DNA from 3 places in the Rhodococcus sp. P3_B8 genome. Region 2 is predicted to be linked to each of the others. Evidence: predicted binding sites of a transcription regulator. Region 2 holds the regulator's gene; each other region holds the start of a gene.
The links. Region 2 encodes LexA, which represses DNA repair genes until DNA is damaged. Its sites were predicted from a motif close to CGAACANNTGTTCG; they were not measured.
Positions count from the first base shown of each region.

Region 1: AC1D1G_RS12470 (HNH endonuclease signature motif containing protein) is a predicted target of LexA. The motif match lies at 3,685-3,698, and genes of this name have one in related genera.
Region 3: AC1D1G_RS05155 (HNH endonuclease signature motif containing protein) is a predicted target of LexA. The motif match lies at 5,362-5,375, and genes of this name have one in related genera.

Region 1 is NZ_JBFUGT010000025.1:30,347-38,376, reverse strand. Features, by position in the region: gene AC1D1G_RS12480 (catalase) at 1-1,175, opposite strand, end outside; gene AC1D1G_RS12475 (hypothetical protein) at 1,410-1,859, shown strand; gene AC1D1G_RS12470 (HNH endonuclease signature motif containing protein) at 2,353-3,669, opposite strand; gene AC1D1G_RS12465 (LOG family protein) at 4,053-4,592, shown strand; gene pdxR (MocR-like pyridoxine biosynthesis transcription factor PdxR) at 4,674-6,113, opposite strand; gene AC1D1G_RS12455 (carboxymuconolactone decarboxylase family protein) at 6,161-6,661, shown strand; gene AC1D1G_RS12450 (MIP/aquaporin family protein) at 6,859-7,671, shown strand.
Region 2 is NZ_JBFUGT010000173.1:6,742-13,311, forward strand. Features, by position in the region: gene AC1D1G_RS31385 (MFS transporter) at 1-1,048, opposite strand, end outside; gene AC1D1G_RS31390 (alcohol dehydrogenase catalytic domain-containing protein) at 1,045-2,094, opposite strand; gene AC1D1G_RS31395 (helix-turn-helix transcriptional regulator) at 2,196-3,095, shown strand; gene AC1D1G_RS31400 (bifunctional allantoicase/(S)-ureidoglycine aminohydrolase) at 3,169-3,993, opposite strand; gene lexA (transcriptional repressor LexA) at 4,119-4,781, opposite strand; gene AC1D1G_RS31410 (Glu/Leu/Phe/Val dehydrogenase dimerization domain-containing protein) at 5,174-6,463, opposite strand.
Region 3 is NZ_JBFUGT010000007.1:82,029-90,058, reverse strand. Features, by position in the region: gene AC1D1G_RS05190 (APC family permease) at 1-18, opposite strand, end outside; gene AC1D1G_RS05185 (cupin domain-containing protein) at 97-477, opposite strand; gene AC1D1G_RS05180 (NAD(P)/FAD-dependent oxidoreductase) at 474-1,898, opposite strand; gene AC1D1G_RS05175 (family 43 glycosylhydrolase) at 2,074-3,513, opposite strand; gene AC1D1G_RS05170 (nitroreductase/quinone reductase family protein) at 3,637-4,068, opposite strand; gene AC1D1G_RS05165 (hypothetical protein) at 4,378-4,776, shown strand; gene AC1D1G_RS05160 (hypothetical protein) at 4,760-5,263, opposite strand; gene AC1D1G_RS05155 (HNH endonuclease signature motif containing protein) at 5,391-6,713, shown strand; gene AC1D1G_RS05150 (helix-turn-helix transcriptional regulator) at 6,804-8,030, opposite strand, start outside.

The DNA of each region.
Region 1 (8,030 bases), on a different contig from region 2:
GCCTGCAGTAACGGGTCGTCGGTGACGTCGATGCCGGGAACGAGGTGCCCGGGATGGAACGCCACCTGCTCGGTCTCGGCGAAGAAGTTCGTCGGATTCGCGTCGAGCGTCATCAGCCCGATCGGCTGCACGGGGGCCAGTTCCTCGGGCACCATCTTGGTCGGGTCGAGCAGGTCGATGCCCTCGAACGTCTGGTCCGGGGTGTCCGGGAACGCCTGGATGCCCAGCTCCCATTCCGGGTACGCGCCGGACTCGATCGCGTCGGCGAGGTCGCGGCGGTGGTAGTCGGGGTCCATGCCGTTGACGATCTGCGCTTCTTCCCACACCAGTGAGTGCACACCGAGTTTCGGTTTCCAATGGAACTTCACGAGTGAACTCTCGCCCGCCGCGTTCACCATCCGAAAGGTGTTGACGCCGAAACCTTCCATCATCCGGTACGACCGCGGGATACCGCGATCGGACATGTTCCACAACGTGTGCGCGGTGGCCTCGGTGTGCAGGGACACGAAGTCCCAGAACGTGTCGTGCGCGCTCTGCGCCTGCGGAATCTCGCGATCGGGGTGCGGCTTGGCGGCGTGAATGACGTCGGGAAACTTGATGCCGTCCTGAATGAAGAAGACCGGGATGTTGTTTCCCACCAAGTCGAAAGTGCCTTCGCTGGTGTAGAACTTGGTCGCGAACCCCCGGGTGTCGCGGACGGCGTCGGCCGACCCCCGGGAGCCGAGGACGGTGGAGAACCGGACGAAGACCGGCGTCTCGACGTCCTTGCCGAGGAACGCCGCCTTGCTGATCGGGTCGGCGGAACCATATCCGCGGAAGACGCCGTGGGCGGCCGCCCCCCGTGCGTGCACCACGCGCTCCGGGATCCGCTCGTGATCGAAGTGCGTGATCTTCTCACGCAGATGGTGGTCCTGGAGCAGGGTCGGTCCCCGGGTTCCCGCTTTCAGCGAGTGATCGGTGTCGTACAGCCGCGCCCCCTGCGCCGTGGTGAGGTGCTCACCCTGCTGGCCGCGGGCCGTGTCCGGCCCCTCGACGGGCAGCCCGGTCGCGGTGCCGAGCGCGGGAGCCCGCTGATCGGGCTTGGGGGGCAACGGCTCGGTGGGTTCCGTGGGCTCGGCGAGCGTCGGGGTACCGGAACCGGGAGTTCCGGGAATGCGCGGGTTCTTCTTGGGCACGGCGTAGCTCCTCGCTGAAAAATCCGTGGGATCGGCGCCGCATCGTGGCTGTACGGGCCGTTCTTCTCGGAGTGCCCAAACGTTCGCAAAACGAATCAGGGCGGGCACTGCGCCGCATCGTGCCCCAATCGGAAGACGCGGTTTCGCATTCGCGTCCCAGGGCATAGCTACAACAGATATCAATCACCAACGAAGTAAGAATCCGGCGTTCTGCTGCGTCGGAAAGGAGTGATCATGGGTACCGAACCAGGCACGCAGTTGCACGAGGAACCACAGTCGGAGCGTGGCCCCAAGGGCTCACGAGACGCAGGCCCGGACCAGGCCGGAGCAGGCCAGACGGACCGTAAGCCAGGATCTCTGGACCAGGAGGAAGTCACCTCCTCCGCGGAGTCGGGCACGAACCCGGCGCCCGCCGGTGGCTCGCTGCCCCCAGGCGACGCCGAGCCGGCGACACCGCCCTACGACGGCCGGACGACCAGTACGAAAGAAGGACGCCCGGAGCACGACGACCACGTGGACTCCGGCGGAACGCAGTCACCGAAGCCCGGGGAGACTCCCCGCGGTGCCGTCGCCTCGCCGGCCGAGGAGACACCCGCCGCACACGCCGCCGAGACCGAGGGCAGCGACTCCGGAGTGGGACCCGCGCATCAAGGAGGCGTCGGCAAGGCCGAAGACAAGAAGTGACTGTTGCTATGAAAATAGCTGTGTGATATCAGTTCCGAAGCACCACTGAGTTCCGAAGCACCACTGAGTTCCGAAGCACCACTGCGCTTCGGACGATTCGTCTCGACGCCGGCGACGTCGGGTGCAGGTGCCGCCCAACCAGCAGCTCGGGCGACACCTGCACTCCACCCCTCGCGTGAACCGACTCGTGTGCCTGAGACGTCCGCGTCGTCATGTGACCACCATGACGGCCCAGACGTTACCAGAAAACGGGCCAATTGGTTTGTTTTATTTCTGAGGTGCCATTCCCGCGTGCCGGGGCGGACACAACCGCAGTGGAAGCGCCCTCGGGCCGTATGGCGGTTTTCTGAGGTCCGATCGCGCCGGTGCTGGCTGTTGCAGCCGCCACCGATTCAGGATCCCACGGGTGGCTGGCATACCCGCCACGGCGGCATGCCGGCTCGGCGACAGGAATTGTCCTGTCGCCGAGTCGGTGATGTACTGTGCCGCGCGGTCAGGAGGCTCGGGGCCGGGCCCGGTTGTGCGCCGGCAGCGGCTTCCGTTCCCAGTCGACCTGCCGCGGTGGAATGAACGTGGGGTGCCGATCCGCTCCCATCTCTATCTCCCAGTCACTGTGATGCAGCAAGCGGTGGTGGAAACCGCAGAGCAGCACCAGGTTTCCCATGTCGGACGGCCCGCCTGCGGACCAGTGGACGATGTGGTGACCTTCGCACCAGGACGGCGGCGCACCACACCCGGGGAACGCACATCCTCGATCCCTCGCCACCAACGCTTTTCGCTGCCTCTTCGTGACGGTCCGGGTGGAAATACCGAGATCGAGTGGCGCCCTGTTCTCGTCGAGAACGATCGGCGTGTAAATCGAATCGCAGCTGAGGAGCCGGGCCGCCCTGAGACTCAGCGGCCCCATCCACTCCGTCCACGCCACCCCATCGACGGCGAAGAGCGAGTCGTCGGACGAAGCAGCATCCTGCTGTGCTCGTGCACTGCAGTCGGTGCGGTCGGCGAGATCTTTGACGTTCACGTGGAGCGAGACGTGTGGCCGTTCGCCGCCTTCTTCGCCGGCGATCCCGGAGTCAAGATAGCGGCGCAGGAGTTCGGTGAACCCATCGGCCCGCCGCTGTCCGGGCGTGCGGGGGTCCTTGGTTCCGTCCTGCGCGGGCCGTGGCTTGGACAGTCCGGAGAGCGCCGAGAGCAGCATCTCGCCGGTCACGGCATCCAGGTCGCCTTTGACGGCGACACGGCCGTTGAGTGTCTTGGAGGCGTGGAACTCGTTGAGGTCGGTGTCTTCACTGGGCGGCGGATCGTCGGACTCGAAGGCGCGTTCCAGCCTGGCGATCACGGCGCGCACCGCATCCGTGTTCGCGGTGGGACCGGTTGCCGCGAACAGCAAAGCATTTCGGCAGTCATCCAACGCTTCGAGTGGCATGCCCTTGGGTGGCCGTTCGCAGAACTTCATGATCAGCGCAGCATGCTCCGCCGAAATGTTCGTATCGAAGTACTCGTCCGCGATCTCCGGTTGGAGACGCAACCCTCGGCCCAACAGCACGATTCGCCCCGCAGCACCTACCTCGAGCAACGTCTTGGAGGCCAGCCACATCTTGGCGTTCGGAAACCCCAGCACATCAACCTTGCAGCGATGGTCGACGGCACCGACGAGCTTGACGCGCAAGGCTTCAAGCCGCTGAATCTCTTCCGAGATACGAACGACCGATTCGAGCAACTCCGCCTCGGCCAGACGCCACGCATCACCGACCGCGGTCGCCAGAATCTCGTCCGACAACGCCCCCTGGATATCTCCCCCGAGCCCCATCCTCGAATTCTAGTTCGAACACACTTTCGAGTCAATGGCCTCCCGCCATCGGCATCAGGCCTGGTCAGCACCACACGTAGGCGACCGCGACCCCAGCCCCCGCGAAAACGCACGCACGCGAACGCGGGATGCCGAAGGACCGCGGGTTCCGGCGTTCCAGCGCGATCAGCAAGGCCCTTGCCGGACCACATCAACTTCCGGAGACGGCTGCCGATGGCCGGGCTTCACCGGCCTGATCGGGATGACCAGTGGCTGATCACACGCACATGCTCGACCGCGAAGGTGCGCCGGGCCTCCACCATAAGGCCCCGTTTGCTGTTGTCCCCCTTAAGCGTTCAGCATCGCACATCGCAGTCCTCTAATCAGAGTCCTATAGTTCAACCATGAACATTTGTGTCTTCCTCTCCTCCGCCGACCTCGACGAGCGCTATACCCGACCGGCTCGCGAGTTCGCAGAACTCATCGGAAACGGCGGCCATACCCTGGTATGGGGCGGATCCGATACCGGGCTGATGAAGGTTGTCGCCGACGGAGTACAGGAGACCGGAGGGCGGCTCGTCGGGATCTCGGTCGAGTTTCTCCGGGCTTTTGCCAGAAAGGACGCCGACGAGATGGTGATCGCCAAGGATCTCGCCGAACGCAAGGCGCTGCTGCTCGCCAGATCGGATGCGGTGGTGGTGATGGTCGGCGGCCTGGGCACGCTGGACGAGGCGACTGAAATCCTGGAGTTGAGGAAACACGGACTGCTCGACAAGCCGGTGGCCCTGCTGAACACGGTCGGCTTCTATGACGGGGTGATACTTCAGCTCCGACGGATGGAGGACGAAGGGTTCCTGCCGCTACCCCTCATGGAGCTGGTCTACCTCGCCAACGAGGGTGCCGACGCACTGGGCCACCTGGAGGATTCCGTCAGGAGCCGGTGATGGAATCATCCCGCACTGAACACATTGGCGCCTCCGGTGCGAACCGACTGTCAGCAGCATCGGGCTACGGCACCGCCCTGCCTAGGGCATCACCCTGCACAATGCGTCCAGCGCGCCTGCCCACGCACTGTCCGAGGGAGCCGCGTAGTTGACCACCAACGCGTCCCGCTCGGGCAACTGCCACCCGGCGTCCGCCACTTCGTAGCAGAACTGAGCGATTCCGCTGACCGCCAGTCCTTGCCGGGCCGCCGCCTCCACGACCGTGCGCTCGGTCCCGCGCGGGAGTTCGAGGACCGCTTGCAGCCCTGCGGCCATGCCGGTCACGCGGATGCCGGGCGCCCTCTGCGCCAGGGCCGCGACCAGTTGGTCACGGCGGCGCCGGTAGCGCAGCCGCATCGAGCGCACATGACGGTCGTACGCGCCCGATGCGATGAACTCCGCAAGTGTCAGCTGCTCCAGCGCACTCGACATGTAGTCGCCGTGCGCCTTGGCCGTCACGATATCCGGGACGAGTTCCTCTGGTAGCACCATCCAGCCGAGCCGCAACCCCGGCGCCAGCGACTTGCTCACCGAACCGAAATACACCACCCGCTCGCGGTCGAGGCCCTGCAGAGCACCCACCGGCTGACGGTCGTATCGGAACTCCCCGTCGTAGTCGTCCTCCAAGATCAGGCCGCCGGTGGCACGCGCCCAGTTGACAGCCGCCGAGCGCCGGTCCGGGCTCAGCGCGACCCCCGTCGGATACTGATGCGCCGGAGTCATCAAAACCGCACCTACTCCGCGCAATCGTGCCAACTCGTCTGTACGGGCGCCATATTCGTCGACATAGAGGGGCGGGGTACGCAGTCCTGCGCCGGTCAGCAGGTCCCGATAGAGGTCGAGGCCGTACGACTCGACTGCCACCGCCTGCACCCGCCGCGCCCTGAGTGCCTGCGCCATCAACGTCAGACCATGATGGAAACCGGAACAGATGACGACCCGCTCCCGCTCGGCGTACACCCCACGGGCCCGCGCCAGATAGTCCGCCAGGGCGGTACGCAGCTCGACCCGGCCGAGGGCATCGCCGTAGCCGAACGCTTCGTGCGGCGCCGCGGTCAGGGCGCGACGGGCCGCGGAGAGCCACTGCATGCGCGGAAAGTCCGTGAGGTCCGGTGAACCCGGCAGCAGTCCGTACGTGGGACGGCGCTGAGTCGGCCTCGCACGGGCAGCTGCAGGCGCGGCCGTGCGCGCCACGGCCCGCCTGGCCACCCATGTCCCGGAACCCTGCTGCGCGCTGAGCCAGCCCTCGGCCACCAATTCGGCGTAGGACTCGGTCACGGTATTGCGTGAGATACCGAGATCGGCGGCGAGCGAGCGGGACGCCGGCAGCCGGGTGCCAGGCGCCAGCCGCCCCGTGCGCACGGCCTCTCGCAATGCGTCCGTGAGACCGGCGCGCAGCTTGGGTCCGTTCAGTTCCACCAGCAGGTCGGCACCGAACCCAGAAGGTGGCACGCCCCCAGAATTGGTATGAATATCTGGCATAGAAATGGACCATACTCTAGCGCCACTCGGGACGTAGCGTTGCTGGCATGACGATGAACGAAGTACACGAAAGCACTGAACTTCTCCCCGAGCACGCACCCCGCCTGGACTGGGCAAAATTCGCACCCGAGGCCTACAAGGCCATGATCCGCCTCGACACGACCGCAGGGCTGGGCGTCGAGCCGACGTTGCTCAACCTGGTCAAGATCCGCGCATCGCAGATCAACCACTGCGCCTTTTGCCTGGACATGCACAGCAAGGACGCACTGGCCGCCGGCGAATCGGCGGAGCGGATCATCCAGCTCAACGCATGGACGGAGTCGAAACACTTCTACACGGCGAAGGAGATCGCAGCGATCGAGCTGACCGAGACGATCACCGTGCTCACAGACGGATTCGTCCCGGACGAGGTGTACGCGAAGGCCGCGAACGAGTTCGACGATACCGAGCTCGCCCGACTCATCGTCGCCATCGCGACGATCAACACGTGGAACCGCTTCGGCGTATCCACCCGATTGGTCCCCGGTCACTACACGCCGGACTCCTAACGACCCGATCGAGCGAACGCGATAGGGCGACCAGCGAACTCGCGGAGGGGCTCGCGTCTGAAATCTGGTATCCGGGCGGCCGGTAGCCGAGAACGACCGGGACCTGCTGTCCGGATGCGTCCGGAATCCACGCCGCTTCCGGCACACCGACACACCGACACACCGACACACCGACACACCGACACTAGGAGATCATGGTGAGTACCGCTTCGCCTCTGCCACGCCGGCAGCCACTGGCGCGCGCCGCCGACGAGTTCGCGCTCACCACCGTCCTGCTGTTCCTCGCGGTGACTGTCGTCCGGTGGTTGCGTGATCCGGCCTCCACCCTCTACATCGCCGACCTGCACGTCGCACTTGCCGTCATCGGGGTTCTCAGCGGGATCATCCTCACCGGCCTGATGTTCAGTCCACCCGGCAAACGCGCTGGCGGGCACATGAATCCCGCCGTGACCATCGCCCTGTGGCTCATGAACGGCTTCCCTGGTCGCAGCGTTCCGCCCTACATACTCGCCCAACTTGCGGGTTCAGCGGTGGGGACGGTGCTCGGGCGCCTGGTGTGGGGGCATGCGGTCTCGTTCGCTCCTGTCGACTACGCCGCGATCAGGGCCGCGTCCGACTGGCAGCCCGCGTCCGTCTTTCTCGCCGAGATGGGCTCGATGATGGTCCTGATCGTTGTCGTCGGGTTCTTCCTTGCCTGTCCCGGCCGTGCACGCCTGCTGCCGTACGTCATCGGAGTGTCGGTCGGGCTGGTCATCGCCCTCCTCGGTCCCCGCAGCGGGGGATCGATCAACCCCGCCCGCCAGTTCGGTCCTGCTGCACTCTCTGGGCGTACCACCGATCTATGGATCTATCTGGTCGCGCCGGTCCTGGGAGCGGCACTCGGGGCCTCGTTCGACCACGTAATCAACCGGCGGTTCCGCACACCGCACCACGAGCGGGGCCCGCGATTGCATGAATACTTGCGCAGCCCACAGCCCTCCGACACTCGTCACCTGGGGCCGGAGCGATGACATCATCGCATCCACTGACCTCACAAGCTGGGACGTACCGATTCGCGTTCGCCCCGTTCCCTTCTCGGCATCAGATTGCCTGGAAACACAGAAAAGAGTTCGACATGAAGAATTTTGCGCGTGGTGCGCTGATCGCGGTTGCGGCCGTCACAGTCGTCGGAGGGTACGGCGCCGGCGCCGCGTCGGCACATCCGACAGGCGCTCCGGACAGTCTGGCATCGGTCCACCAGTCGTCGATCGAAAACTCGTTCCCTCCCCATCCTCACCACCCCATCGCCCCTCACCGCGTCGGCCCCAACCCATTCGGTCACGAGCGGGGAGGCCCAACAGAACGTCACAGGTTCAACCCGTTCCAGTGG
Region 2 (6,570 bases):
TCAGCCATGCCATGCCGGCCAGGGTCAGCGCCGTCCCGGTCGCGAGCAGAGTCCCGTTCGACAGCCGGGCGCTCAGGCGGGGCACCATGAGTGCGACGACGAAGTTGACGAGGGTCATCGGGAGGAAGCCGAGTCCGGCTTGCAGTGGGGAGAAGCCGAACCCGTCCTGGAGGAGTTGGGTGGTGAAGTAGAAGAATCCGATCATCGCCCCGAGGTACAGCAGCCGAGCCGAATAGGCGCCGGCGCGTTCGCGACTGCGGAACAACCGCAGCGGCAGGATCGGTTGCTGCACCCGACCCTCGTGAACGACCAGCCCGACCAGCAGGAGAGCCCCGAGTGCCAGAGCGGCCTGTACCCGTACCGATCCCCAACCTGCCTCGGCGGATTCGATGATTCCGAAGATCACGGCGCCCATGCCGAGTGTCGCACCGAGAGCACCGATCACGTCGAACCGTCCGGTTCGCCGTGGTGTTTCGACGAGCACTGCGCCGGACCAGACGATCAAGGCGACCGCGATCGGGACATTGACCAGGAAGGCCGCTCGCCAGGATATCCACTCGGTGAGCGCACCTCCGACCAGAAGGCCGAGGCTGGCGCCGATACCGGCTGTTGCGGCGTACCAGGCAATGGCCTTGTTGCGGGCCTCGCCGTCGGAATAGGTCGTGATCAACGCCAACGAGGTCGGTGTGACGATCGCCGCACCGATTCCCTGCACGGCGCGGGCGGCGATCATCCACCATCCCGCGGGCGCGATTCCGACGAGCAAGGATGCGGTACCGAAGATCGCGAGACCGATCCTGAACAGTCGGCGCCGCCCCACGATGTCCCCCGCGCGGGCAGCCAACAGGAGCAGACCACCGAAGACGAGGGTGTAAGCGTCCTGAACCCACGACAGCGCCGCCGGTGACAGGTCGAGCCCGGATCGGATGCTCGGCAATCCGGTGAAGATCACCGAGTTGTCCAGCAACACCATGAAATAGCTTGCCAGGATGATCCCCAGAATCGCGGCCGGGGTGGCCGTGGCCCGACCGGAAACAGCGGTGGTCACGGCCGGACCGCGACCTTGAGCGCATCGCGGGCATCCATCGCGGCGTAGCCCTCCGGCGTCTGGCCGAGACCGACGGTGCGGTCGAACACCTTCCCCGGCTGGACAGTGCCGTCCAGGACTGCCGGAAGCAGCTGCTCGATGTAGGCGCGCACCGGCGCCGGACCACCGGTCAGCGTGACGTTCGGCCCGAACAGGCTCCCGAACCCGACGGGCGCGTCCTCGTACTGGGGCACCCCCACCCGACTGATCACTCCACCCGCGCGGACGACGCCCACCGCCTGGTCGTAGGCCGGCCGGTAACCGACCGCCTCGAGGACGACCGCGCTGCCCAGTCCGCCGGTCAGCTCACGAACCTTCGCGATCCCCTCCTCGCCACGCGCGGCAACCACATCGGTCGCACCGAACTCGCGACCGAGATCGGTCCGCCCCTGGTGCCGCCCCATCAACACGATCTGCTCGGCACCGAGCAGGCGAGCCGACAGCACGGCCAACAATCCCACCGCACCGTCACCGATCACGGTCACGACACTGCCCGCGCCGACGCCGCCGCGGACCGCGGCATGCCAGCCGGTGCCGTACACATCCGACAACGTCAGCACGGAGTTGAGCAGCGCATCGTCGGCGTCCTCGCCCACCGGCACCTTCACCAGCGTGCCGTCGGCCAGCGGCACCCGGACCGCCTCGGCCTGACCACCCGCCGTACCCAGCGAGGCGTCATTCCAGAACCCGCCACGCACGCACGACGTCTGCAGACCCGCAGCGCAGAACACGCACGTGCCACACGAGACCGCGAACGGTGCGATGACGAAGTCGCCGACCCGCAACGTCCTCACATCCGTACCGATCGCTTCGACGACACCGATGAACTCGTGGCCCATCGATCTGCCCGCAGGATCGACCTCCATGGAGTGATAGGGATGCAGGTCGCTGCCACACACGCAGGCCCGCACGATCCGTACCAGGGCGTCGGTGGACGACTGGATGGTGTGATCAGGAACATCGATGACGCGGACATCGCCCGCGCCGAACATGTACGTCGCTTTCATGCCACCCAGTTGACCTCCATTCAGGCCGCCCGGGGAGTCACGGACGTTCCGGGTACTGCCAGTACCTCCCACAACCGGCGGCCACTGCCTACCGTGGACTCATGAGTTCGACCGACCTGCGCACCGAAATCCGCGAGTTCCTCAGCACACGGCGCGCACGCATCACCCCGGAGCAGAGCGGACTACCCGTGTACGGCGGCAACCGCCGTGTCAAAGGCCTGCGCCGCGAAGAGGTCGCCATGCTCGCCGGTGTCTCGGTCGACTACTACGTCCGCATGGAACGCGGCAACCTCGCCGGCGCCTCCGACAGCGTCCTCGACGCCCTCGTCGTCGCCCTGCAACTCGACGACGCCGAACGCGACCACCTCTTCGCCCTCGCCCGGCAAGCACAGGCAAGCACCACCCGCCGCCCCCGCACTCCGCCGGTGACCGTCCGCCCGGCAATCCAGCAAGTACTCGATGCCATCACGGACGCACCGGCCTGGGTCCGCAACGGCCGCCACGACATCATCGCGATGAACGACCTCGCGCGCGCCCTCTACTCCCCTGTGCTCGCCGACCCCCGCCGCCCCGCCAACACCACCCGATTCGTCTACCTCCACCCCCGGACAGCCGAAGAATTCTTCGTCGACTACGACACCATCGCCAGGGACGCCGCCGCCATGCTCCGACTCGAAGCAGGCCGCAACCCCCACGACAAGGCGCTCATCGCGCTGGTCGGGGAACTGTCCACCCAAAGCGAACTCTTCCGCCAACGCTGGGCGTCACAGGACGTCCGATTCCACCGCAGCGGCCGAAAACGCCTGCGCCACCCCGCCGTCGGCCAACTCGACCTCGACTTCGAAGCACTCGAACTGCCCTCCGAACCCGGCCTACACCTCAACATCTACACCGCAGCCGCCGGCACACCCACCGCCGACGCCCTCAAACTCCTCGCCTCCTGGGCCGCCAGCCAGGATCAGCTCGGCACCGAACACGACGCTCCCAGCAGACCACATTGACTCCCGCGCACAGGCGATCCGTGAGCCGCCACCCTTGCGACAACGGCAGCGGCACACAGGATCATGACCAGATTCAAGAGAGTCCGAGTTGGAGGCCGGCGTGCCGGTTGGTGTCTTTGTAGAGCAGATAGCGGAAGCGACTCGGCCCGCCCGCGTAGCACGCCTGAGGGCAGAAGGCCCGCAACCATAGGAAGTCGCCCGCTTGCACCTCGACCCAATCCTTGTTGAGCAGATACACCGCCTTGCCCTCGAGGATGTACAGGCCGTGTTCCATGACATGCGTCTCGGGGAACGGAATCGCACCTCCCGGTTCGAAGGACACGATGTTGACATGCATGTCGTGGCGGATGTCGGTCGGATCGACGAACCGCTGGGTCTTCCATGCGCCATTCGTGTCGGGCATCTCGGCACCCTCGATATCCTGCTCCCGGGTCACGAAGGACTCGGGTATCTCGATGCCGTCGACCTGCTGATAGGTCTTGCGGATCCAGTGGAACGTCGCGGTGGCCGGACCGTGGTTGTGCAGGGTCCACCGGGCGCCGGGAGCGAGGAAGGCGTAGCCGCCCGCATCCAGCACATGCTCGACCCCGTCGAGTGTGAGAGTGAGCGCACCGTCGACAACGAACACGACCGCCTCGGCGCCCGGATCGGCATCGGGACGGTCACTACCGCCACCAGGCGAGACCTCGACGATGTACTGCGAGAAGGTCTCCGCGAATCCGGACAAAGGCCGCGCCAGCACCCACGCCCTGGTCCCGTTCCAGTGCGGCAGCAGACTGGCGGTGATATCGCTCATCGTGCGACGCGGCAGGACCGCGTAGGACTCCGTGAAGACCGCGCGGTCGGTGGTCAGGTCGGTTTGCGGCGGCAGGCCGCCTCGCGGAACGAAGTAGTTCATGCTTTCCTCATCGGGTTGTCGGGACAGCGGCGGTGGCGAGCCACCGGTGATGTCGATCTTCCGCCTGTGGATCCCACACGAGAATATTCGTGGGGAGGGTGTCGGCGGCAGCCGAGTCCGGCCCCTTAGATCCGCCGCATCACCGATACCACCTTGCCCAGGACAACTGCGTCGTCACCGTCGATCACGGCATACGCGGGATTACGGGGCTCGAGAAAGACGTGGCCATCGCGGCGCCGGAGCACCTTCACCGTGGCCTCGCCATCAATCATCGCAGCGACGATCTCGCCGGAATGGGCTTCGTCCTGGCGGCGCACCACAACGACGTCGCCATCGCAGATCGCGGCGTCGATCATCGACTCACCGCGCACCCGCAGCCCGAACACGGTGCCGGAGCCGACGAGTTCGCGAGGGAGCGTCAGCATCTCATCGGCGTGCTCCTCCGCGAGGATCGGTGCGCCGGCCGCGATGTCGCCGACCACCGGTACCGTCACATTGTTTTCGGACGAGCGACCCTGCTTCCCCTCGGAGAGGAACGGGCGCACGTCCAATTGCCGAGCCATGGCCGTGCCCCTTCGGAGAAAGCCCTTTTCCTCGAGGCTCTTCAGATGCTGGGACACCGACGACGCGGAGCGCAGGCCCACCGCGTCCCCGATCTGTCGGGTGCTCGGCGTGCATCCGTGTGCAGCCACCCAGTCCCGGATCGCTGCCAGAATCCGCTGCTGGCGGGATGGCAGGGTGGAGGCATCGAGGCCACCGAACATGTCGAGATCGTCGTAATCGGTCACCGAAGAATCGTAGGGGGTGACGACAGCCCCCTCGAGCACGCCGTAGGCGTGCGACCAGAAGCGGAGCCTGTCCCGTTCCACCTCACGGAAATGTCGACCTCAGTCGATGCGCCACCACCCGGAACCACAGTTGAGGGTGATCTTCCCCATGGACTTGAATCTCACTGCCCGCGGCTCGACGCCTCTACGCACCGTCGTGCCGCGCCCGATATCGACTCTCGCACAACGGGAACAGTCAGCTCAATGCCGCAATGCACCGCACCGCACCGCGCTCACTCGGGCCGCTGCCACCCCGACGCGCGAGCACTGTTGGCTCACCGCAAGGCCACACAGACGAGCACGTGACGGTCCCGTAGCCGCCGGCCCGGTGTTCTCTCGCCGATCGCCGACCTTCACGGGATGGTGAGCGCCGGCACTGCCAGAGGGTCGGTGGGAGCCGGCGCGCGGCGGTTGGCCCCGACGAGATCCCACGCGGTCTGCCGTGGCGCCACGCCGTCCAGTTTCCATTGCCCGAGCAGCAACGCGACCTTGGCTAGCATCTCGGTACGCAGCCGCAGGAACGAGTCCTCCGGGTCGGTGCCGACCTGACTCAGTAGTACCCACCAGGCCCAGGCGACTGCTCCGGCATTGGCAACGAAATCTGGGACCACCGGAATGCCCCGGCCGGTGAGCACCGCCTCGGCCCGCGGGGTCGTCGCGGCATTCGCCGCTTCGATCACGACTTTCGCTGCGACCTGGTCGACGTTATCCGCCGTGATCGCATACGAGATCGCGGCCGGGACGAGGATGTCTGCCGCAGTGGCGATCACAGCCGTGCTCGGCAACCGCTGAACATGCGAGGGGACGCGGGAGCGGTCGATCTCGCCGTAGCAGTCCCGCAGGTCGAGCAGCGCGGGAACGTCCAGGCCGTCGGGGCAGTACAGCGTGCCGAAGGCGTCGGCGACAGCAGTCACGCGCATACCGGCCTCGTACAGATACCAGGCCGCGCCGCCCCCCATGGTGCCGATGCCCTGGATTGCCACCGTCGTGTCGGCCGGAACCCAGCCATATGCGTTCACCGTGCCGATGCAGGCCTGCGCGACTCCGTAACCGCCGATCACATCGCCCAGCAGAAAACCGCTGGGCACCGGGGCGTTCAACGCGGCTCGTACCCGGCGCAGAGTCCTCTGCGGATCTTCCGCACGGCTGATCGCCGCATGGTAGGACTGTTGTAGGCCGAGCCGCGCGAAGACGTCGTCGAGCAGATGCTGCGGCACCCCCAGATCCTCCGCGGTCACCCAGTGCGCGGCCAGCCACGGGCGCATCGCCTGACAGAACCGCTCCAGAACACCGACGGCGCGGGGGTCCTTCGGGTGGAAGTCGATGCCACCCTTCGCGCCGCCGACCGGAAGGTCGAAAACCGCGGTCTTGGCAGCCATGCCTCGGGCCAGATCCTCCACCTCCGACATCGTGCAGCCTGCCCGCATTCGGGTGCCCCCGGTTGCCAGGTCGGACACCAACGTGTGCACGACGAGGTAACCACGAGCACCGGTGACCGGATCAGACCACGTCACACGTAACAGGGGCTCACCGCCGCGCACGGTCGCCACATCGACCCGATGTGGCGTCGCAGTGTTCTCACGGTAGTCAGACTCTCGGTGCTCGGGGGTGCGCCCGAACCCGCATTCCGTTGTCGTGGTCACCTCGAGTTACCCCAATCGTCCTCAGAAAATCTTCGCCTCCACGACCACTCAGCCGATGACGTCAGAGTGCGCGCGCTGGTGACCAGGCGTCCAGTTAAGAATCTTGA
Region 3 (8,030 bases), on a different contig from region 2:
CGGTTCGGCAATGCTCATCAAGTCTCCCTCGAGGTGTGCGGCTGCGGGCAGAGGTGCCCGTGCGGGTGTGATGAAGGGGTGTAGTGGTTTTCGCGGTTACGCTTCCGGCGCGGCGATGAAGATCTTCCGCAGCGTGTCACGCACGATCCACCGGGTCTTCTGCCCGGACCGCACGTGGACGACACTTCCGGGACCGAGTTCGAGATCGGGGGTGTCGTCGTCGAACTGCACTGTCGCGTCACCGCTGAGTACCACGAACACCTCGTCGATCTCGACGTCGCACGAGACGCTGGGCTCGATCTCCCACACGCCGACGGTGACACCGGCGAAGTCGCCGAGCACTCGTTCGCCGACCATCGGCACGCTGTCGCCGATCCCCTGCTCGTCCGGGAGACGGTGGTAGTCGAGATCGGTGGTTCGAGCCTCGATGTGCGGTCCGGATTCCCAGGCGACGACCCCGGTCGCGGGGTCGATCACGAGTCGAATCCCAATCCCACCGCGTCGAGAGCCTTGAGGAACAGGTTCCGCCGGCCTTCCGTGTGATCGGCGCGATCGAGGGACCACCGGGTGGCGTTGATGCCGGCCGCCGCCAACGGTTCGGGCGGGAAGGGGAGGGGCATGGACTTCACCAAGTCCAACTCCGTCAACGCCGTCGTCTCACCGGACACCTTGTCGAGCATGACGTTCGCCGCGAAGCGGGAGGCGCCGACACCGAGACCGGTGAAGCCGGCCGCGTACGCGATCCGCCCCTTCGCCGCGGAACCGAAGAACGAGCAGAAGCGCGTCGACGTGTCGATGACGCCACCCCACTTGTGGGTGAACTCCAGGCCCTCGAGCTGCGGGAACGTCGTGAAGAAGTGGCTCGCGAGCCTCGTGTGGGATTCGGGACGGTCTTCGAGGTCGTGGTGCATTCCCCGCCCGAAATGGTAGATCGCGTCGTATCCGCCCCAGAGGATCCGGTTGTCGCGGGTGAGCCGGTAGTAGTGGAATTGGTTGGACATGTCGGCGACGCCCTGCCGGGCGGACCATCCCACCTCCGCGAGCTGTGCGTCGGACAGCGGTTCGGTCATGAGCACGTAGTCGTACACCGGCACCGTGTGCAGCCGGTACCGCTTCAGCAGGGACGGAAAAGCATTGGTTGCCAAGATCACTCGGCCGGCCGACAGGGTCGCGGACGCCGTCCGAACGCCGACCCGGGACGACGATCGGGAGCGGACGAGATCGAGGACCTGGGTGTGCTCGAACATCTCGACACCGTGCCCCGCACAGGCCCGGCCGAGTTCGGTGGCGAGCTTGGCCGGATGCACCAGCGCCGTGGACTGCTTGTCCCACACGCCGGCCAGATACGTCGGCGAGTTCACCTGCGCCCGCATCGCGGGCCCGTCGAGCACCGTGGTGGTAGCGCTCGGCGGCGTGTCGAACACGTCCTTCGCCTGGTAGTCGGCGATCGCGACCGAGATCGCGCCGTTCCGTTCGAAATCGCAGTCCAACCCCAGGGTGTGGACGGTCTTCTCGATGGCGTCGAGGTTCTCGAGCCCGAGCGCCTCCAGAGCGTCGATCTCCCCTGGCCAGCGTCGACGTCCGTTCTCGCTGCCGTGGGTCAGGCTGGCTTCGACGAACCCGCCGTTACGGCCGGATGCCGCCCATCCGATGGTCTCGCCCTCCACGAGCGCGACGGACAGGTCGGGGTGGCGCTGTTTCGCGAGGAGAGCACTCCAGAGTCCGGTGTATCCGCCGCCGACGACCACCAGGTCGTACGCGGCGTCGGCCGAGGCGGCCGGGTAGGTGGGGGTGTCGGCGACGTCCTCGATCCAGAACGGTGCCAACCGGGTGCGCCGGAGCGCATGGTCGACGACCTTCGCGTTCGGTTGATTCTTCTCGAACACTGTCTGCAGCATGGAGCACCTTTGTTGGTGGAATGACCGAAAGGTGACGTGTGAGGCACGTCACCGTGGCACCCATCCTGACCTACGCTCGCCACTATTTCAATAGCAATAGGCGAGAAACATTGCGGAATCAGTTGTCGAAGTAAGAATCGGAAACCGAATCGGTTGTCCTTGCTGGCCTGCCTCGTCAGCGCGCGACCGTGCCGAGGTGCAGCGACACCGAGCGGACCGGGCTGATCCTGGCCTCGTCGCCGGACTTGACGGCGTGAACGGTGCCGAACTCGACGGTCTCGTCGGGGTAGGTGCCCGCGAACGCGTAGGCGTAGTAGGTGCCGGCGACCGCATCTCCCGGGACCGTGTAGGCGATGGCCTCCTCCAGGACCTCGCCGGGCTGCAGGTCGACGTCGATCGGCCCGAAGAACGGATCGCTGGTCTGGCCGTCCGGGGAGACCGCGCTGACCCATACCTGCCCCGCGTAGGGACGATCGTCGGGTGCCTCGACGAGCATGGTGGTGTCGACGGTCCCGCCGCCCGCGGGCAGTGTGGTGTCGGAATCCGCGCGCAGCGTGACCCGCACCGGCAGGTCCGTGTCGGGGTTCGCCGGCCCGGTCGACGCGGGCGAACCGTCGCCCACCTCGGGCCAGCCGTTCGCCCACACGATCCGGTCGATCATCCCTTCGCGCCGGCGGGCTCCGCTGGGCAGATCCCGGTTGTCGCGCGGAATGGCGTGGTACACGATCCAATCCGAGCCCGCGTCGTCGGAGACCACCGTGTTGTGGCCCGGCCCTGCCCACGGTTCGCTGCCGGCGAGGATGAGGGCGCCGCCACCCTCGTTCAGGTCCTGGCCCTTCCGGTCGAGGTACGGCCCCGTCAGCGACTCCGACCGGCCGACCAGGACGCGGTAGGCGGTGTCGGCGCCGTTGCAGCAATTGCCGGCCGAGAGGAACAGGTAGTAGTAGCCGTCGTGGAATTCGACGAACGGGCCTTCGAAGCGCTCGTCCGCGACGCGTACGGGTTCGCCGGCCGCCGCAGTGCCGTCCGGGCTGAGCGGGATGGCGTGGACGCCCTGGAAGTTGCCGACGAACATCGTCTTCGTCGTGCCGTCGTCCCACACGAACGGGTCGATGGTGCCGCCGACGCCGACGTCGTGGGCGCAGAACACGGGCCGGCCGAGGTCGGTCCACGGTCCGGTAGGCCGATCGGCGGTGGCGAGACCGATGCACGGGTTCGACTCGTCGTAGAGCGAGTAGTACAGGCTGAACTGGCCGTCGGACTCGAGCACGTTGGGTGCCCAGGCGAGCTTGCCGTCCGGGTGCCACGCGGGCCGGTCGGGGAAGACGTCGCCGAGGTACATCCAATCCATGAGGTCGGCGGACTTGAAGATCGACATGTTGTGCATGCCTTGGCCGTCGCCCCAGTCGTCGGCGGTCGTGTACATGTAGAACATGCCGTCGGATGCGCGGACGACGCTCGGGTCGGCGGCCACCGGTTGCACGATCGCTTCGGCCGTCGCCGACGGGGCAGGCGCACCCATGAAGACGAGAAGCGTCAGGGTCGCCACGATCCACCCGCGCCGCGGACGGTGTCGGGTGCCGGACTTGCGCAGCGCAGCATCGTCAGTGTCCACGTCACTCCCAACCTCGCCCGCCCGGAATCCGCAAATCTATAAGGGTGAGGTCGAGGTTAAGGGTGGAACCGGCTCACAGCGCCGGACTGCAACCGAACCGTGTTCTGCCGGCGATGACCGGCGTCAGGTCGTGGGGTCGAGCAGAACCAGGGGGATCTCGCGGTCCGTCTTCTTCTGGTAGCCGGCGTATCCCTTGTATGCAGCGGTCACCTTCGGCCACAGACGGGCCCGCTCCTCGGCGGTTGCCACGTGAGCGCGCATGGATTGCGCAGGGTTTCCCTGCAGCGACAATTGGACCACCGGGTTGGCCTGCAGGTTCAGGAACCACGCGGGGTGGCGGTCGTCGCCGCCGCGTGAGGCCACCACGACGAGCGTGTCACCTTCCCGCACCGGAACGGTCAGCATGACGCTGTGCACCTTCCCGGTCTTGCGGCCGACGGTGGTCAACTCCACCGCCGGCATCTTGCCGAAACTCCGCCCCACCCGCCCGCCGGTAATGCGCAGCAGGGCGCGGTGGGCGGCGTTCATGAACTTGAGTCCGCGGTCCGTCGGCATGGTTTTCAGCGTAACGGCTTCAATGTCCGCCGGAGGCTGCCCGCGCTGTTGACGGACGGTCGTCGACGAGTTCACTCGGGCCGACTCCGGCCTCGCCGGCGATTCCGGCGAGTTCCGCGCCGACCGACTCGTGCGGCTCGTCCGCCGCCGACACCTTCTTCTGCGGGCACCCCGCACCCCAGGCGCTGTGGCCCGATCGGGGGACATCCGAATCATCCGATTCTGGGTCCGATCGGAGGACAGCCGCGGCACCCGATACGCGACAGGATGACTCTCATGCGAGTCGGATGCAGGAACAGGACGAGGTAGATGTCGACGATAGCGAGCACCACGCTGGCCGAGGTGGCGTCCGAGTGGTGCACCGAGGCGGAGATTCAGGTGCAGTCGTCGGCCGTCGCGGGCGGACGGAATGTCACGCGGAGTGTGCTGTTCATCGGCAACCCGTCCACCGTCACCGAAGTGACGCACTGGGCCGCCGTGCGGCACTGGACGGTGGAGCAGGGACTGAAGCCCGTACGCGAACTCCAGGCTGATGTGCTGTACGCGATCGTCACCGAGGCCGTTGCCGACGGCACCTGCGCGTCGGCGGATGCGGCGGTCGTGCAGCGTGTGCGCGCCCGCGGCCTGGACTGCATCCCCGTCTACGACATCGAGCCGTGGGGGACGGCCCGGCTGTCCGGTGCGCTGCCGCCTACGTCGGCTCCGTGAGTGCGCGTTGGGCCGCGGGCCAGAACTCGAATCCCGCAGTCATCAGCCCGCCGAGCCCGATGATGATCACCGCGGCGTCGACGCTGGTCCGCCCCTCCTTCGCCCAGTAGACGTCTTCCAGATCCAGCAGCAGCGCCAACTCGTCGACGATGAGCGCGGTGCCGACGCCGTACGAGATCGGCACGGTCGGATGGTGGCGTTGCTTCTCGGAGCCACGCACCGCCACCGCCCCGACCCCAGCCAGCGCCGCGATGCCGAGGTTGTAATGGTGGAAATGACGGCCGTGGAGACTCAACCCACCGCCGGCCGGCCCGTGTCCACGCCTGATCCAGTGCGTCAGCGCCCGCACCCCCACGAACGTCAGGGTGAACGCACCCCACGACACCACCGCCGACTGCTCACTCGGATCGAGCTTCCTCCGCCACGCCGCCCGCAGACGGCGCAGGCGACTGCGGTGGGGTTCGGTCGCCGGGTCCTGGGTCGTCACACCGTCAAGCGTGCCACCCGTTCGCGTACTTCGTATGTCGTTCCGGGACTTCTTCGGTGGGGTACCCGAAGGTCGCGGCTGTCACGAAACCATTGACTCGAAAGTGTGTTCGAACTAGAATTCAAGGATGGGGCTCGGGGGAGATATCCAGGGGGCGTTGTCGGACGAGATTCTGGCGACCGCGGTCGGTGATGCGTGGCGTCTGGCCGAGGCGGAGTTGCTCGAATCGGTCGTTCGTATCTCGGAAGAGATTCAGCGGCTTGAAGCGTTGCGGGTCAAGCTCGTCGGTGCCGTCGATCATCGCTGCAAGGTCGATGTGCTGGGGTTTCCGAACGCCAAGATGTGGCTGGCTTCCAAGACGTTGCTCGAGGTAGGTGCGGCCGGGCGAATCGTGCTGTTGGGCCGAGGTTTGCGTTTCCAACCGGAAATTGCGGACGAGTACTTCGACACCAACATTTCGGCGGAGCATGCTGCGCTCATCATGAAGTTCTGCGAACGGCCGCCCAAAGGCATGCCGCTCGAAGCGATGGATGACTGCCGAAATGCGTTGCTGTTTGCCGCAACCGGTCCCACCGCCAACACGGACGCGGTGCGCGCCGTGATCGCCAGGCTGGAACGTGCCTTCGAGTCCGACGATCCGCCGCCCAGTGAAGACACCGACCTCAATGAGTTCCACGCGTCCAAGACACTCAACGGACGCGTCGCCGTTAAAGGCGACCTGGATGCCGTCACCGGCGAGATGCTGCTCTCGGCGCTGTCCGGACTGTCCAAGCCGAGGCCCGCGCAGGACGGCACCAAAGACAGTCGCACGCCCGGGCAGCGACGGGCGGACGGGTTCACCGAACTCCTTCGCCGCTACCTCGACTCCGGGATCGCCGGCGAAGAAGGCGGACAACGACCACACGTCTCACTCCACGTCAACGTCAAAGATCTCGCCGACCACACCGACTGCAATGCAAGCGCAGAGCAGGATGCCGCCGCCGCCTCACCGGACGACTCACTCTTCGCCGTCGACGGAGTCGCATGGACCGAGTGGATGGGGCCACTAAGCATCAAAGCAGCCCGGCTCCTCAGCTGCGATTCGATTTACACGCCGATCGTGCTCGACGAGAACGGGGCGCCACTCGATCTCGGTATTTCCACCCGGACCGTCACGAAGAGGCAGCGAAAAGCGTTGGTGGCGAGGGATCGAGGATGTGCGTTCCCCGGGTGTGGTGCGCCGCCGTCCTGGTGCGAAGGTCACCATATCGTCCACTGGTCCGCAGGCGGGCCGTCCGACATGGGAAACCTTGTCCTGCTCTGTGGATTCCACCACCGCTTGCTGCATCACAGTGACTGGGAAATAGAGATGGGAGCCGATCGGCACCCCACGTTCATTCCACCGCGGCAGGTCGACTGGGAACGGAAGCCGATACCGGCGCACAACCAGGCCCGGCCCCGAGCCTCCTGACCGCGCGGCACAGCGCACCACGCCGACTCTGCAACAGGATGATTCCTGTTACCGAGCCGGCATGTCGTCGTGCCCGGAGACCGGCGGGTGTCACCGAACCGTCGTGCCCATCGCCTGCGCAAGACCGTTGCGATCGGCGACGTCGAGCTTGATGCACGCACGGTAGATATGACCCTCCACTGTCCGCACAGACACGAACAACCGATCGGCGATCTGGCGGTTCGACAATCCGGCCGCAACCATCGACCCCACCTCACGCTCACGACTCGTGAGGGGGAGTGGATGGGCCGCCTCCACCAGCGCGGGAGAGGACATGTGATCGCATCGTGCCGACAGGGCTTCGGCCGCGGCAGCGCACTCGATCGAACGCCGCTTATCGCCGGCATTCGTGAACGCGATCGCCGCCCGAGCGTAAGCGTCACCGGCATCCGGCAAGGCACCGATCCTCTCGAACTCGGCTGCTGCCGATGCCACACCGCATCCGTTTACTGCCGCGACTGCCGCCGCATGCCGCGCAACGATGTCGACAAATTCGCCGTCGCAGATGTCGGCCAACTCTGCGAGACGAGTGGCGGTGGTCGTGTCGCCGAACCGGATGGCAAGGTGAAGCGCGACCGCCTCGATGCCGAATTGCCCTGATTTACAAGCGCACTCTGCCGCCGACCGAGATAGATCGACGGCCCGCGAGGTTTCACCTCGTGCCGCGGCGAGCCACGCCTGCGACATCATCAGTTGGGGCCCGAAGACGGCAACGTGCCGGCCGTTCCGAGCCTGCGCCGCGGTGATGATCCCGTCAGCCTCGTGAATGCGACCGAGCTCCGAGTACGCCTGACCGAGGACGATGTAGGCGGGGAAACTCCAAGAGATCGCATCGGCGGTATCGCCGACGTTGAGGGCGGCGATCGCCTGTTCGAGTCGACCCGCGGCGTCGGTGAACCGACCGCGGGCAAGTTCCACCGTCCCCACCAGGATGTTCGCGAGCCCCCACGCAACGTAGCGGCCGCTCGACGCCAACGAGAGGTACTCCTCGGCCCGGCGCTGCGCCGGGGTGAACTGTCCGGTGAGGGTCAACGCGAGGATCTCGCCGTGCGCGGCAGGGAACCGCAGCAACCCGTCGATCTGATCGGCCACCGCAGCGCTGCGTGCCGCCAGTTCCGGCACACAGCCTCCGCGTCCCATGAGTGCCAGGGACAACCCGCCACCGAAGTACGCCCACTCGATCGCCCACGGCAGTACGCGGTCGGCGGCCAGAATCGCCTTCGCCGCCGCTGCTGCTTCCTCGGGCCGATTCTCGAACACCGCGCACACCGAGCCGAT